3 regions of the Vibrio owensii genome follow, and region 1 is predicted to be linked to each of the others. Evidence: predicted binding sites of a transcription regulator. Region 1 holds the regulator's gene; each other region holds the start of a gene.
The links. The regulator PurR, encoded in region 1, represses purine synthesis genes. The targets are predictions, from matches to a motif close to TNANGNAAACGTTTNCNTNA.

Region 1 (2,281 bases):
CTTAAAGAAACCCAACCAATTTAGCCGTGAAAATGTGACCTCAAGGGCACAAAACAACCGCTGAAAATATTGCCAGCCTGCCCACATCAGTCTAAAATGTGAGCGCAAACGATTAAATATGATTTATATGTAAACCGCTGAAATATAGCGGTTTTTGTGTTTTCTTAACATGATTGCTGACTAATTCCTCACTTATAAAAGAAGGGAATATGAGTCTCAGCAACAAATGTTGCTACAAATCTTTTTATACCGATTCGGAACAACCACTGCCAAATATCTCAGCAATGCCCTTTCTTGCAGTTGCTCGGTTTGTGCAAGACCCTAAGCGTATGGTTGTCTTCACTCACGGTATTCAGTAGCTCGATACAGGACATCATTTATGGCCACTATTAAAGACGTTGCTCGCTTAGCCGGCGTTTCTACCACAACGGTTTCGCACGTAATTAACAAAACTCGCTTTGTTGCAGAAGCAACCCAAGAAAAAGTAATGAAAGCGGTTGATGAACTAAATTACGCGCCAAGCGCCGTTGCTCGTAGCTTGAAGTGCAACTCTACTCGTACTATCGGTATGTTAGTTACTCAATCAACCAACCTATTCTTCTCTGAAGTCATCGATGGTGTTGAGAGTTACTGTTACCGTCAAGGTTACACTCTAATTCTTTGTAACACGGGCGGTATCTACGAGAAGCAACGTGACTACATCCGCATGCTAGCTGAGAAACGCGTAGATGGCATCCTAGTAATGTGTTCTGACTTGACGGAAGAGCTAAAAGAGATGCTAGACCGCCATTCTGACATTCCAAAAGTTGTGATGGACTGGGGCCCTGAGAGCTCACAGGCAGATAAGATCATCGATAACTCGGAAGAAGGCGGCTACATCGCGACGAAATACCTGATCGATAACGGTCACACTGACATCGCATGTTTGAGCGGTCATTTTGAAAAAGCGGCGTGCCAAGAGCGTATCGCTGGTTACCGCCGAGCGATGGCGGAAGCAAACCTAACGGTTAACGAAGATTGGGTTCTTGAAGGTAACTTTGAGTGTGATACTGCTGTACTGGCGGCAGATAACATCACTGCAATGGAAAAACGCCCAACGGCTGTCTTCTGCTTTAACGACACAATGGCGCTAGGCTTAATGAGCCGCTTGCAGCAAAACGGTATCAAAGTACCGGATGATGTATCCGTGATCGGTTACGACAACATTGAGCTTGCAGAATACTTTTCTCCACCGCTAACGACTATCCACCAACCAAAACGTCGTGTGGGTAAAAACGCATTTGAGATCCTTTTGGAGCGCATCAAAGACAAAGAACACGAGAAACGTGTGTTCGAGATGCAACCAGAGATCGTTGTTCGCAACACGGTTAAGAAACTAAACTAACCTCATCTGCGAACTCATTTTACAAAGCGCTCTTATGGGCGCTTTTTTAATGCCTAAAAATAACTTTCCCTTAATATTTCAGTTCAAGAATACAACCTTAAACTTCGATAAGTTGCTGTTTTAATTAAGGTGTAGTCCATTTCCTACATCAAGCTTTTGTATGACAAGTAGATGCTCAGCAATATGAAACAAAACACATCAATTTAACGCTATTAACTGAACCAAGATCACACTTTTATATTTGAAACGTGATGTTAATTCAATATACGAAGTATTCTCAAAGAGTCACGCACAGGGCAAACCATTCGAAAGGGTGGGACGCAAAGCCTCCGGCCTGAACCATCTTATTAGATGGAAGGTAGCGGGGTTACCGATGGCAAATATGCATTAAGTGAGTTTACCCTTTAATGACATTGTGTCTGCATGCATTTGCTAATCTCTCGGACCTGATTTTTGGTGGCGTAATATTAATTACACCGAGATAACACATCATGGATAAACCGATACTCAAAGACTCAATGAAGCTGTTTGAGGCACTTGGTAATATCAAGTCGCGCTCAATGTTTGGCGGCTTTGGGCTCTTCGCCGATGAAACGATGTTTGCACTAGTTGTGAACAATCAACTTCATATACGAGCTGACCAACAAACTTCATCTGACTTCGAGACTCAAGGATTAAAACCGTACGTCTACAAGAAACGTGGTTTCCCAGTTGTTACGAAATACTACGCTATTTCTGATGATCTATGGGATTCGACCGATCGCTTGATTGAAGTTGCAAAGCAATCTCTAGAGACTGCTAAGCAAGAGAAAAAACAGCAAGCGAGCACCAAACCTAACCGATTGAAAGACCTTCCTAATCTACGCCTTGCAACTGAACGTATGCTGAAGAAAGCAG
Region 2 (2,281 bases), 930 kb from region 1:
GAGAGATGATGCGTACGCCCGCTGCGGCAATGGTACCGAACATCACGATAGTCGCGCCGCCCAGAACTGGCTCAGGAATCAGCTGAACAAAGCTTGCCACACCTGGGAAAAGACCCAGAATCACCAACATGCCTGAAATGAAGTAACCCACGTAACGGCTTGCTACACCAGTGAGCATGATGATGCCGTTGTTTTGGCTAAAGGTAGAGTTCGGGAAGCTGTTGAATACTGCTGCAATCGCTGAGTTCAGACCGTCAGCTAATACGCCGCCTTTGATGCGCTTCATGTAAACCGGACCTTTCACTGGCTCACCGGAAACCTCAGACGTTGCGGTGATGTCACCAATTGCTTCTAGTGCCGTAATGAAGAAAATCAGAACCAGTGGAATAAACAGCGACCAGTCGAAGCTTAAGCCGTATTGCATTGGGATCGGCAGTGCGATGAGGTCAGTTTCGCCCAGTGTTGAGGTATCGACCATGCCCATGAAGTACGCCATGACATAGCCAACTAGCATTGCAATCACGATAGAAGCTACGCGTAGGTAAGGGTTCTTTGAACGGTTAAGAATTACGATCAAGCCAAGTACTGTGCCAGCTAGAGCTAACTTGTCTAGGCTACCGAAAGAGCCATCGCTCATTGCCGCGTAGCCACCGCCCATTGACACCAAACCTACTTGGATAAGTGTCAGACCGATAAGCGTCACGACAATGCCAGATACTAATGGCGTGATGATGCGGCGTGCGTGTTCTAGGACGCGAGATAGCAGGATTTCAGCAAAAGACGCCACCAAGATAGTACCGAAAATCGCTGCCATCATGGTGCTAAGATCAGCGCCGCCTGCCTTAAGAGAAAGACCCGCACCAATGATTGGACCTAAGAAGTTAAAGCTGGTGCCTTGCACTGAAAGCAAACCAGAGCCGATAGGGCCAAAGGTACGAATTTGAATAAAGGAAGACACGCCAGATGCAAACAGTGACATGCTGATGATGGTGTTGGTTTGGTCAGCAGGCACACCCAAAGACTGACAAATGATCAGAGAAGGGGTAATAACGGCTACGAACATCGCCAATAAGTGCTGAAGTGCAGCAAAAATGGTCTGAGGTAGTGGTGGACGATCGTTTAACTGATAGACCAGTTCCGAAGTTCGGTTTGAAGTTGTCATGTTTGTCTCGCTAGTCGCAATAATTCTTGCCCCATAGCTCGCTGAATGGGAGTGCTGGGTGGAGTTGACGTTATGACCTGTGATTGCTGTTAATCAGTGTCAACTCAGGTTGGTTTGATGTGACAAGGTGCACACCATAAATTTTGAGCGCGATTATAGAGGGATTTATTCAAAAAGCAAACGTTTGCTTTGGGCTGGAAAGAAAAGGCGATAACGGAATGGTTATCGCCTTTGAGGTTTTACTTTGGGAGGTTAGTTTTTTAAGTGCTTATCGAAGAAGCCCAACACATGAGCGTAATATTTAGCTCGGTGTTCATCTTTGTAAAAGCCATGTCCTTCATCGTCTAACACAAAAGATTCGTATGGATAGTTGAGCTTGTCGAGTGCTTTAGCCATTGCCTCATAATGTTCAATCGGCGCACGTTGATCTTTTCCCCCATGTACGAGAAGAATAGAAGCTTTTAACTTGTCTGCATTATGAGTTGGAGACATGGCTTTCCAGACTTTAGGGTCGGTTCCCAGTACTTCTTTCAAAAAGCTTAATCCCATGCGGCTATCGGGCACATCACCTTCGGTGAACATCAACTCAAGGTCATAAACACCGGCACTGCCCACGGCGCACTGAAACAACTCAGGTGCAAGGGTGGCTGATTGCAATGCACTGTATCCACCAAAGCTTCCGCCAGAAATACAGATGCGTTCTTTATCTGCGATGCCTTCTGCGACAATGTGTTTGGTGGCGTCGATGATGTCATATTGAATGTTCGTTCCCCATTTACGATAGCCAGCCTCTTCAAACTGCTTACCGAAACCACCACTGCCACGGAAGTTTACTTGCATAACAGCATAACCATTGTTCGCGAGAAACTGATTCTCCTCGGTAAAACGCCACCAATCTCGTGGACCATGAGGACCGCCATGCGGATTGACGATCAGAGGGAGGTTTTTTGCTTCAGTATTTGGTGGCAATGTCAGATAACCTGAGATGGTTTTCCCGTCTCGACTGGTGAACTCAAAAGGCTTCACTTCAGCCATTTTCTCTGGGTCTAACCACTCTCGTGCCGAGAACAGATAACGAATTTCTTTTGGCTCGGTGGTAAATAAGTAGTAATCCCCAGG
Region 3 (2,281 bases), on a different replicon from region 1:
AAAATACAACCTAAGTAAAGGACATTCTCTCGTTCTTGAAGAGAGCAAAGCGGACGCACTGTACGAAGAGCTAGTAGAGCAAGGTCTGATTACTCACCAATACCCAGGTGACACTATCGGGAACACACTTCATAACTACTCCGTGCTTGCGGACAGCAAATCAGTGCTACTCGGCGTTATGTCAAAGAACATTCAAGTTGGTTCTTTCGCTTACCGTTACCTGTGCCGTACCTCTTCTCGTATGAACCTAAACCACCTACAAACCGTAGATGGTCCAATTGGTCGTTGTTACACGTTGATCACTCACGATGGCGAACGTACTTTCGCGATCAACGAAGGTCACATGAACAAACTCTCTCCTGAGAGCATTCCAGAAGAAGTATTTACCAAAGCATCTGCTCTGGTTGTTTCTTCTTACCTAATGCGTGGTAAAGAAGAAGATCAAATGCCTCAAGCAGTTCAACGTGCGATTGAGTTTGCTAAGAAGCACGAGGTCCCTGTAGTACTGACGCTTGGTACTAAGTATGTGATCGAAGGCAACGCTGAATGGTGGCAAGAGTACATTCGCGAGAACGTATCTGTTGTTGCAATGAATGAAGAAGAAGGCGCAGCACTGACTGGCGAAGGCGATCCACTTGCAGCAGCGAATAAAGCACTGGAGTGGGTAGATCTAGTTCTTTGTACTGCAGGTCCTGACGGTCTTTACATGGCGGGTTACACTGATGAGGAAGTGAAACGCGAAACGACGCACGATATTCTTGAAGGCTCTATTGAAGAGTTCAACAAGTTTGAGTTTAGCCGTGCAATGCGTAAAGACGATTGCCAAAACCCAATGAAAGTGTACTCACACATTGGCCCTTACCTTGGTGGTCCACTTGAGATCAAGAACACCAACGGTGCAGGTGATGCAGCATTGTCAGCGCTTCTGCACGACATGGCGGCGAACTCGTTCCACCATAAAGAAGTGCCAAACTCTGAAAAACACGAAGTACGCTGCCTAACTTACTCTTCTCTATCTCAGATTTGTAAGTACGCAAACCGTGTGAGCTACGAGGTGTTAATTCAGCACTCTCCTCGCCTATCACGAGCACTACCAGAGCGTGAAGATAGCCTAGAAGAAACCTATTGGGATCGCTAAGAACCAAGTACTTAGAGCAATAAATATGCGAAGGTCACCATTTGGCGGCCTTTTTGTTTTGATCTAGCGCAGTAATTAGTGTTTTTTGTTATGATGTAGCGCAGTAATTAGTGTTTTTTGTTATGATGTAGCACGCTAAGGCGCACGAACTGCTTTACACCTCGTTTTTTACCAGTATTATTCCCGCGCAAACGTTTGCGCAACTCTTGCTAAGTCTTTTGCTTGCTTGATGTTGAACGCCACGTGTTAGCCATTTTTTTGGAGTATCCATGCAGTCTGATATTGAAATTTGCCGAAACACACCGTTGTCTTCTATCGCTACCGTCGCTGCCAATGCCGGTCTTTTACCACAAGAGTTCGATACACACGGAAAACACAAAGCTAAAGTTCATCCCCAATGTCTTGATCGCTTAAACGCAAATCAAGACGGCAAGTTGGTGTTGGTTACTGCAATTACACCTACCCCTCTGGGTGAAGGTAAAACCGTAACCACAATCGGCCTTTCTCAAGGTTTATCTAAGATAAACCAATCTGTTATGGCGTGTATCCGTCAACCATCAATGGGGCCAGTCTTTGGTGTCAAAGGTGGCGCTGCAGGTGGTGGTTACTCCCAAGTTGCACCAATGGATGAGTTAAACCTACATCTCACTGGTGATATTCATGCGGTAACAGCGGCACATAACTTGGCTTCAGCCGCATTAGATGCTCGCCTTTATCATGAACAACGTGAAGGCTACGAAGCCTTCGAAACACGTACTGGCTTAAAAGCGCTAAAAATCAACGTCGAACGAATCACTTGGAAGCGCGTGATGGACCATAACGACCGTGCACTACGCATGGTTAAGATTGGTCTCAATGAAGAAGGCAAAACTATCAACGGCTTTGAACGTGAAGAAGGTTTTGATATCTCTGCCGCTTCTGAGCTAATGGCGATACTCGCTTTAGCTAAAGACTTAAAAGATTTGCGTCAACGCATTGGCCGTATCGTCGTGGCTTACAACTTAGACGGCCTTCCAGTGACAACTGAAGACTTACAAGTTGCCGGAGCAATGGCGGTTACACTAAAAGAGACGATTGCACCAACTTTGATGCAAACACTAGAAGGTGTGCCAACCCTGATCCACGCGGGTCCATTTGCGAACA

Region 2: the regulator PurR is predicted to act here: its motif matches at 1,335-1,354, upstream of A9237_RS07450 (uracil-xanthine permease family protein).
Region 3: the regulator PurR is predicted to act here: its motif matches at 1,322-1,341, upstream of A9237_RS20720 (formate--tetrahydrofolate ligase).

What each region holds. Positions count from the first base shown of each region.
Region 1 covers NZ_CP019959.1:731,487-733,767, forward strand. The annotation lists gene purR (HTH-type transcriptional repressor PurR) at 380-1,384, shown strand; cyclic di-GMP riboswitch class I at 1,670-1,759, shown strand; gene A9237_RS03180 (TfoX/Sxy family DNA transformation protein) at 1,876-2,281, shown strand, end outside.
Region 2 covers NZ_CP019959.1:1,657,853-1,660,133, reverse strand. The annotation lists gene A9237_RS07450 (uracil-xanthine permease family protein) at 1-1,162, opposite strand, end outside; gene A9237_RS07445 (S9 family peptidase) at 1,415-2,281, opposite strand, start outside.
Region 3 covers NZ_CP019960.1:930,539-932,819, reverse strand. The annotation lists gene A9237_RS20725 (inosine/guanosine kinase) at 1-1,138, shown strand, start outside; gene A9237_RS20720 (formate--tetrahydrofolate ligase) at 1,408-2,281, shown strand, end outside.